2 regions of the Streptomyces tuirus genome follow, and region 2 is predicted to be linked to the other one. Evidence: riboswitches for the same ligand, from Rfam matches in the RefSeq annotation. Region 2 holds a riboswitch; the other holds the start of a gene.
What was found. Region 2 has a riboswitch for glycine ahead of gcvT (glycine cleavage system aminomethyltransferase GcvT). Riboswitches for the same ligand answer to the same signal wherever they lie in the genome.
Positions count from the first base shown of each region.

Region 1: linked by a shared signal. The riboswitch ahead of gcvP (aminomethyl-transferring glycine dehydrogenase) and the one ahead of gcvT (glycine cleavage system aminomethyltransferase GcvT) in region 2 are both predicted to bind glycine.

Region 1 is NZ_AP023439.1:959,988-963,383, forward strand. It holds gene gcvP (aminomethyl-transferring glycine dehydrogenase) at 1-1,797, opposite strand, end outside; glycine riboswitch at 1,973-2,068, opposite strand; gene IGS69_RS04575 (PRC-barrel domain-containing protein) at 2,182-2,556, shown strand; gene IGS69_RS04580 (DNA polymerase IV) at 2,475-3,396, opposite strand, start outside.
Region 2 is NZ_AP023439.1:5,323,817-5,327,212, reverse strand. It holds gene IGS69_RS24595 (enhanced serine sensitivity protein SseB) at 1-212, opposite strand, end outside; gene IGS69_RS24590 (AAA family ATPase) at 314-982, opposite strand; glycine riboswitch at 1,205-1,304, shown strand; glycine riboswitch at 1,305-1,424, shown strand; gene gcvT (glycine cleavage system aminomethyltransferase GcvT) at 1,462-2,598, shown strand; gene gcvH (glycine cleavage system protein GcvH) at 2,702-3,079, shown strand; gene glyA (serine hydroxymethyltransferase) at 3,088-3,396, shown strand, end outside.

The sequences.
Region 1 (3,396 bases), 4.4 Mb from region 2:
GCAGACGGTGCGCTGCTCGTCCCCGTTGGCCCGGTGGTACCCGCGGACCGCGAGGAGTCCGGCCAGCTCGCCCTGCGACCCGGCGTTCGGCTGGAGGGAGACCTTGTCGTAGCCGGTGACCTCGGCGAGCCGGTCCTCCAGCTCGTGGATGAGGGTGAGGTAGCCCCCGGCCTGCTCGGCGGGCGCGAAGGGGTGCAGCTGCCCGAACTCGGGCCAGGTGACCGGCTCCATCTCGGTGGTCGCGTTGAGCTTCATCGTGCAGGAGCCCAGCGGGATCATGCCCCGGTCGAGCGCGTAGTCGCGGTCGGCCAGCTTGCGCAGGTAGCGCAGCATGGCGGTCTCGGAGCGGTGCTGGTGGAAGACGGGGTGCGTCAGGTAGTCGTCGGTCCGCAGCAGCGCACCCGGAAGCCCGTCCTCGGTGGCCGCGTCCAGTGCCTCGACGACACCGTCGACACCGAAGGCGGCCCACACGGCGCGCAGCTGGGCGCGGGTGGTGGTCTCGTCGCAGGCGATCGAGACATGGTCGGCGTCGACGTGGCGCAGGTTGACCCCGTTGTCCCGGGCGGCGGCCACGACCTCGGCGGCCCGGCCCTCGACCCGCACGGTCAGGGTGTCGAAGTACGCCCCGTGCACGACCTCGACGCCACCGCCCGCGAGCCCGGCGGCCAGGACCGTGGCGTACCGGTGGGTGCGCCGGGCGATGCCCTTCAGGCCCTCCGGGCCGTGGTAGACGGCGTACATGCCGGCCATGACGGCGAGCAGCACCTGCGCGGTGCAGATGTTGCTGGTCGCCTTCTCACGGCGGATGTGCTGCTCGCGCGTCTGCAGCGCCAGCCGGTAGGCCTTGTTGCCGTCGGCGTCCACGGACACGCCGACGAGCCGCCCGGGCAGGCTGCGCGCCATCTTGTCCTGGACCGCCATGTAGCCGGCGTGCGGTCCGCCGAAGCCCATGGGGACGCCGAAGCGCTGCGTCGTGCCGACGGCGATGTCCGCCCCGAGCTCACCGGGCGACTTCAGCAGCGTCAGCGCCAGCAGATCGGCGGCGACGGTGACCAGCGCCCCGAGCTCGTGCGCCTGGTCGATGACCGGCTTGATGTCCCGCACGGCCCCGGAGGCGCCCGGGTACTGGAGCAGTACGCCGTTGATCTCGCGCTCGGCGAGCTCGGCGGGGATGCCCTCGCCGAGATCGGCGACGACGACCTCGACACCGGTCGGCTCGGCGCGGGTCTGGATCACGGCGATGGTCTGCGGCAGCGTGTCCGCGTCGACCAGGAACAGGCCCTTCTTGTTCTTGCCCAGGCGCCGCGACAGTGCCATGGCCTCGGCGGCCGCGGTGCCCTCGTCGAGCAGGGAGGCGCCCGAGGTCGGCAGCCCGGTCAGGTCGGCGACCACCGTCTGGAAGTTGAGCAGCGCCTCGAGCCGGCCCTGCGAGATCTCCGGCTGGTACGGCGTGTAGGCCGTGTACCAGGACGGGTTCTCCATGACGTTGCGCATGATGACCGGCGGTGTGAACGTGCCGTAGTAGCCGAGTCCGATCATGGAACCGAGGACCTGGTTGCGGTCGGCGAGGGAGCGCAGCTCGGCGATCACCTCGGCCTCGCTGCGGGCGCCCGGGAGGTCCAGCGCCTCGGCGCTCTTGATCACGGCCGGGACCGCGGCGGCCGTGAGCTCGTCGAGTGAGCCGTAGCCGACGTGGGCGAGCATCTTGGCGCAGGCCTCGTGGTCGGGGCCGATGTGGCGCTGCTCGAAGGGGACTGCCTCTTCGAGCTCGGAGAGCGGAATGCGGTGGGCGGTCATTACGGAGGCCTCCTGGTCGACACGACCTGCGAGGGGCACCACGGCACGGGTACCCGGACGGCCTCCCCCTCTGTCATCTCAACCTGAGAGCTTCACCGGATCGCCCGAAGGCCTCCGGCTTTCACCGTCGGTGAGAGCGGAAGCCGTCGACACCCGCCCTGCTTTCCAGAGTGACCTCGTCCGCGCGGTACGTGAGCCTGAGAGATTCCGGGGAGGATTTGCTCCTTCGGCGCCTCCGATGATGTCTGGAGGACTCTCCCGCGCGGGGTCAGCAGCCGCTGCCAGCGTACCAGCGAGGTCGACGCACGAACCTTCGAGTGGCCGCATCCCCGCTTGTACCGTTTTGTAGTGTTTACGGATGAGGTGCGACCATGTGGAGGGCCCGTGCGAACCGACATCGATCCGCGCAACCTGATCGGCCGCAAGGCGTTCGACCGCAACGGGACCAGGATCGGCACGATCGACGAGGTCTACCTCGACGACGCCACCGGCGAACCGGAGTGGGCGGCCATACGGACCGGCCTGTTCAGCAGGGACGCCTTCGTCCCCCTGGAGCCCAGCGAACTGATCGAGGGCGCCCTCCACGTCCCCTTCGAACGCGCCCTGATCAAGGACGCCCCCGATTTCGGCGTCGGCCGCCACCTCTCCCCCGAGCAGGAACTGCAGCTCTACCACCACTACGGTCTCGACGTCGCCGCCCCGCCCCCGCTGCCGGACCACGACTTCGGCAAGCTCGCGGGCACCGACGAGACGGCCTGAGACTCCGCCACGGGCACATCCCCTCCCCCATCCGGCCCTCGTAACACCAACGGCAATGGATCCGCCGCCTCCAGGTCCGGATCGTCGACCCGGAACGTCCGGACCCGCCCGGGCTCCGAGTCGGGCGTCTCGAACCGTACGGTGACCCGCCCGAGGCCGCTGCCCTGCACCCACCCGTGCCCGAACTCGGCGTGCCGCACGTCGTGCCCGGCGGGCCACCGCCGCTCGGCGAGCGACGGCTGCTCCTCGGCCGCCGTCAGTGCGTGCTCCTCGACCGTGCCCTGAGCGACCGCCCGCTCCCCCGCCGCCTGGGCGAACAGGTCCTCCTGCGTGTAGTCGGCCAGGCCGCTGACGCCCACCCCGAGGAGCCGCACCCCACCGGTCGTATCGACCGAGTCCAGCAGTCTGGCCGCCGCCTCGCGGATCACCGCGGGATCATCCGTGGGCCCGCGCAGCGTCTCGGACCGGGTGAGCGTCGAGAAGTCGTACCGCCGCACCTTGAGCACGATCGTCCGCCCCGACAGCCCGGCCCCGCGCAGCCTGCGCACACAGCGCTCGGCGAGCCGCTGCACCTCCAGCCCGACCCGCGTCCGGTCATGGATGTCCACGTCGTAGGTGTCCTCGACCGAGACCGATTTCGTCTCGCGCTCCGCCACCACGGGCCGGTCGTCGCGCGCCAGCGCCATGGCGTACAGACCGTGCCCGTGCGCCTTCCCCAGCAGCCGGACCAGCTCGTCCTCGCCCGCTTCGACGATCTCCTCGACCGTGGTGATCCCGGCCCGCCTCAGATGGTCACCCGTCGCCGGCCCCACCCCCGGCAGCGTCCGCACCGGCATCGGC
Region 2 (3,396 bases):
TCGAGGGGGCCGCTGTGCGGGCCGCCGCCGCTGGGCAGCGGGATCCACACGAAGCTCCGGCCGAGCACCTCGACGATCCGCCCGCCGGCCGCCGGTCCGGCACCGAGGGAGGCCGAGAGCACCTCCTCCAGCTCGTTGCCGGGCCAACCGCCGTGCGGGTGGGTCTGCGTCTGCGCCGGGAAGTCCGCGGAGAAGTCCGCCGGGATGTCCATCTGCCTACCGCCTGCCTGGAACCACTGCTGTGGCTCAAAGGCTAACGGCTGACGGACGCCCGGGAGCAGCGGGAACCGGGACTGTGCTGGACGGCGCGGGCTCAGCCCGTGAAGCCGATTCTGTGCAGGGTGTTCGCCGTGTCCCGGTCGGCGAGGACGGCCGATCCGCAGCCGGCGGGGAGGTCGCCGCGCTCCACCGCGCGCAGGAGGCGGTTGCCGGCCGCGCGGTGGCGCAGGAACGCGTAGCGCGAGACGCCGCGGCCGCGGTCGCGCTGACCGGCCAGGGCCTGCTCGGGGGTGACGTCGAGGAGGAGCAGGTGGAGCGTGCCGCCCCGGCGGCGGGCCTCGCGGGCGAGCCAGCGGCGGACCCAGGCCTGGGTGCCGCAGTCGTGCACGACGACGCCCTCCCCGGTGCGCAGGGCGCGGCGCAGCCCGGCGTAGTGGGAGAGGCGGACGAGGGGGCGGTACAGCGCGTACGGCAGGGCGCGCGGCATGCGGCGCTCCCAGCGGTCGCGGGTGTCCTGGGAGTCGATGCGCCGGCCCGGCACGGTGCGGCGCATGAGCGTCGACTTGCCGCTGCCGGGCAGGCCCGTCACCACGACGAGGTCGCGGGGGCCGAACAGCAGCGCGTGCGGGCCGCCCCCGGGGCGGTCGCGCAGGTCGCGGACGACCGGCGCCGGCGCCGGGGCGCGGACCGCCCGGACCGGAGCGGCGGCCGGCTGCTCGGGCAGCGCGATGCCCGTCGTCGCGTACGCGGTGGTCCTGTTCACCGTGATCGTCCTCCCCTGGGGCCAGGTACGGAGTCCCATCCCCGCCGAGTGTAAAGAGAAGGTAATGCGGCTGGCCTCTCATTTACGTTCCCGTCCTGCAACAGGGCTGCCACAGGTCGTCGTGCCCGGCGCGCGGGACTCGTGCACTCCCTGTGAAAGGTCCCCCTGCCGCGCCGGAAGGATGCGTGCAATGATGTGCGCGCCAACTGCATACCGGCCGTTTGAATCCGCGCGGGAGAGTCCCCAGCACCGCAAGAGCTGGGGCGCCGAAGGAGCAAGTCCCTCCCTTGAATCTCTCAGGCCCCGTTACCGCGCGGGCGAGGCACATCTGAAAAGCGGGCCGCCCCTGTCCTCGACGGGGACGCGGCTCCACCCAAGGTGCAAGCCATGGACCGGTGCGGTCATGGCGAACCTCTCAGGTTCCGATGACAGATGGGGAGGAACGCCCTCGCCCGTCATGCCCCTTGGAGACACCGACCGTGAGCAGTACAGGAGAACTCCGTCACACCGCGCTCGATGCCCTGCATCGTTCGCTCGGCGCGACGATGACCGACTTCGCCGGCTGGGACATGCCCCTGCGCTACGGCTCCGAGCGCGACGAGCACATCGCCGTGCGCACGAAGGCCGGCCTCTTCGACCTCTCCCACATGGGGGAGATCACCGTCACCGGGCCGCAGGCCGCCGCCCTGCTGGACTTCGCCCTGGTGGGCAACATCGGCGGCGTGAAGCCGGGCCGGGCCCGCTACACCATGATCTGCCGGGCCGACGGCGGCATCCTGGACGACCTGATCGTCTACCGGCTGGGCGAGACCGAGGCCGCCGCATCCGAATACATGGTCGTCGCCAACGCCTCCAACGCCCAGGTGGTGCTGGACGCGCTGACCGAGCGTGCCGCCGGCTTCGACGCCGAGGTGCGCGACGACCGGGACGCCTACGCGCTGCTCGCCGTCCAGGGGCCGCAGTCGCCGGGGATCCTGAAGTCCCTGACCGACGCCGACCTCGACGGCCTCAAGTACTACGCGGGGCTGCCCGGGACGGTCGCGGGCGTCCCGGCCCTGATCGCCCGGACCGGCTACACCGGTGAGGACGGCTTCGAGCTCTTCGTGAAGCCCGAGCACGCCGTCGAGCTGTGGCAGGCCCTGACCAAGGCCGGCGAGGGCGTCGGCCTCGTCCCGTGCGGGCTGTCCTGCCGCGACACACTGCGCCTGGAGGCGGGCATGCCGCTGTACGGGCACGAGCTGTCGACCTCCCTCACGCCCTTCGACGCCGGGCTCGGCCGGGTGGTGAAGTTCGAGAAGGAGGGCGACTTCGTGGGGCGCGAGGCCCTGCGCGAGGCCGCCGCCCGCGCCGAGCAGCAGCCGCCGCGCGTGCTGGTCGGGCTCGTCGCCGAGGGCCGCCGGGTCCCGCGCGCCGGGTACGCGGTCGTCGCCGGCGGCGAGGTGATCGGCGAGGTCACCTCCGGCGCCCCCTCCCCCACCCTCGGCAAGCCGATCGCGATGGCGTACGTCGACCCCGCGCACGCCGCGCCCGGCACGAGCGGCGTGGGTGTGGACATCCGGGGCAGCCACGAGCCGTACGAGGTCGTGGCGCTGCCGTTCTACAAGCGCCAGAAGTAGACACTGGCCGAAGGGCCGCGGCAGTGCCCCCGTGCCCGTCGTCCCAGCTCACCAGCAGTCCCCCCTTTCACAGCACTCCCGCGCGTACAGGAGAATCCAGGCCATGAGCAACCCCACAGCGCTGCGCTACAGCAAGGAGCACGAGTGGCTGTCGGCCGCCGAGGACGGCGTCTCGACGGTCGGCATCACGGAGCACGCGGCCAACGCGCTCGGTGACGTCGTGTTCGTCCAGCTTCCCGAGGTGGGCGACTCCGTGTCCGCCGGCGAGACCTGCGGCGAGCTGGAGTCGACCAAGTCGGTGTCCGACCTGTACTCCCCGGTCTCCGGTGAGATCACCGAGGTCAACGAGGACGTCGTGAACGACCCGTCGCTGGTGAACTCGGCCCCCTTCGAGGGCGGCTGGCTGTTCAAGGTGCGGGTCTCGGAGGAGCCCGGCGACCTGCTCTCCGCCGACGAGTACACCGCGTTCTCCGCGGGCTGAGGAGTCTTATGTCCGTCCTGAACACACCCCTGCACGAGCTCGACCCGGCGGTCGCCGCCGCTGTCGACGCCGAGCTGCACCGCCAGCAGTCCACGCTGGAGATGATCGCCTCGGAGAACTTCGCTCCGGTCGCGGTCATGGAGGCGCAGGGCTCGGTCCTGACCAACAAGTACGCCGAGGGCTACCCCGGCCGCCGCTACTACGGCGGCTGCGAGCACGTCGACGTGGTCGAGCAGATCGCGATCGACCGCGTCAAGGAACTGTTCGGCGCCGAGCATGCCAACGTCCAGCCGCACTCGGGCGCCCAGGCCAACGCC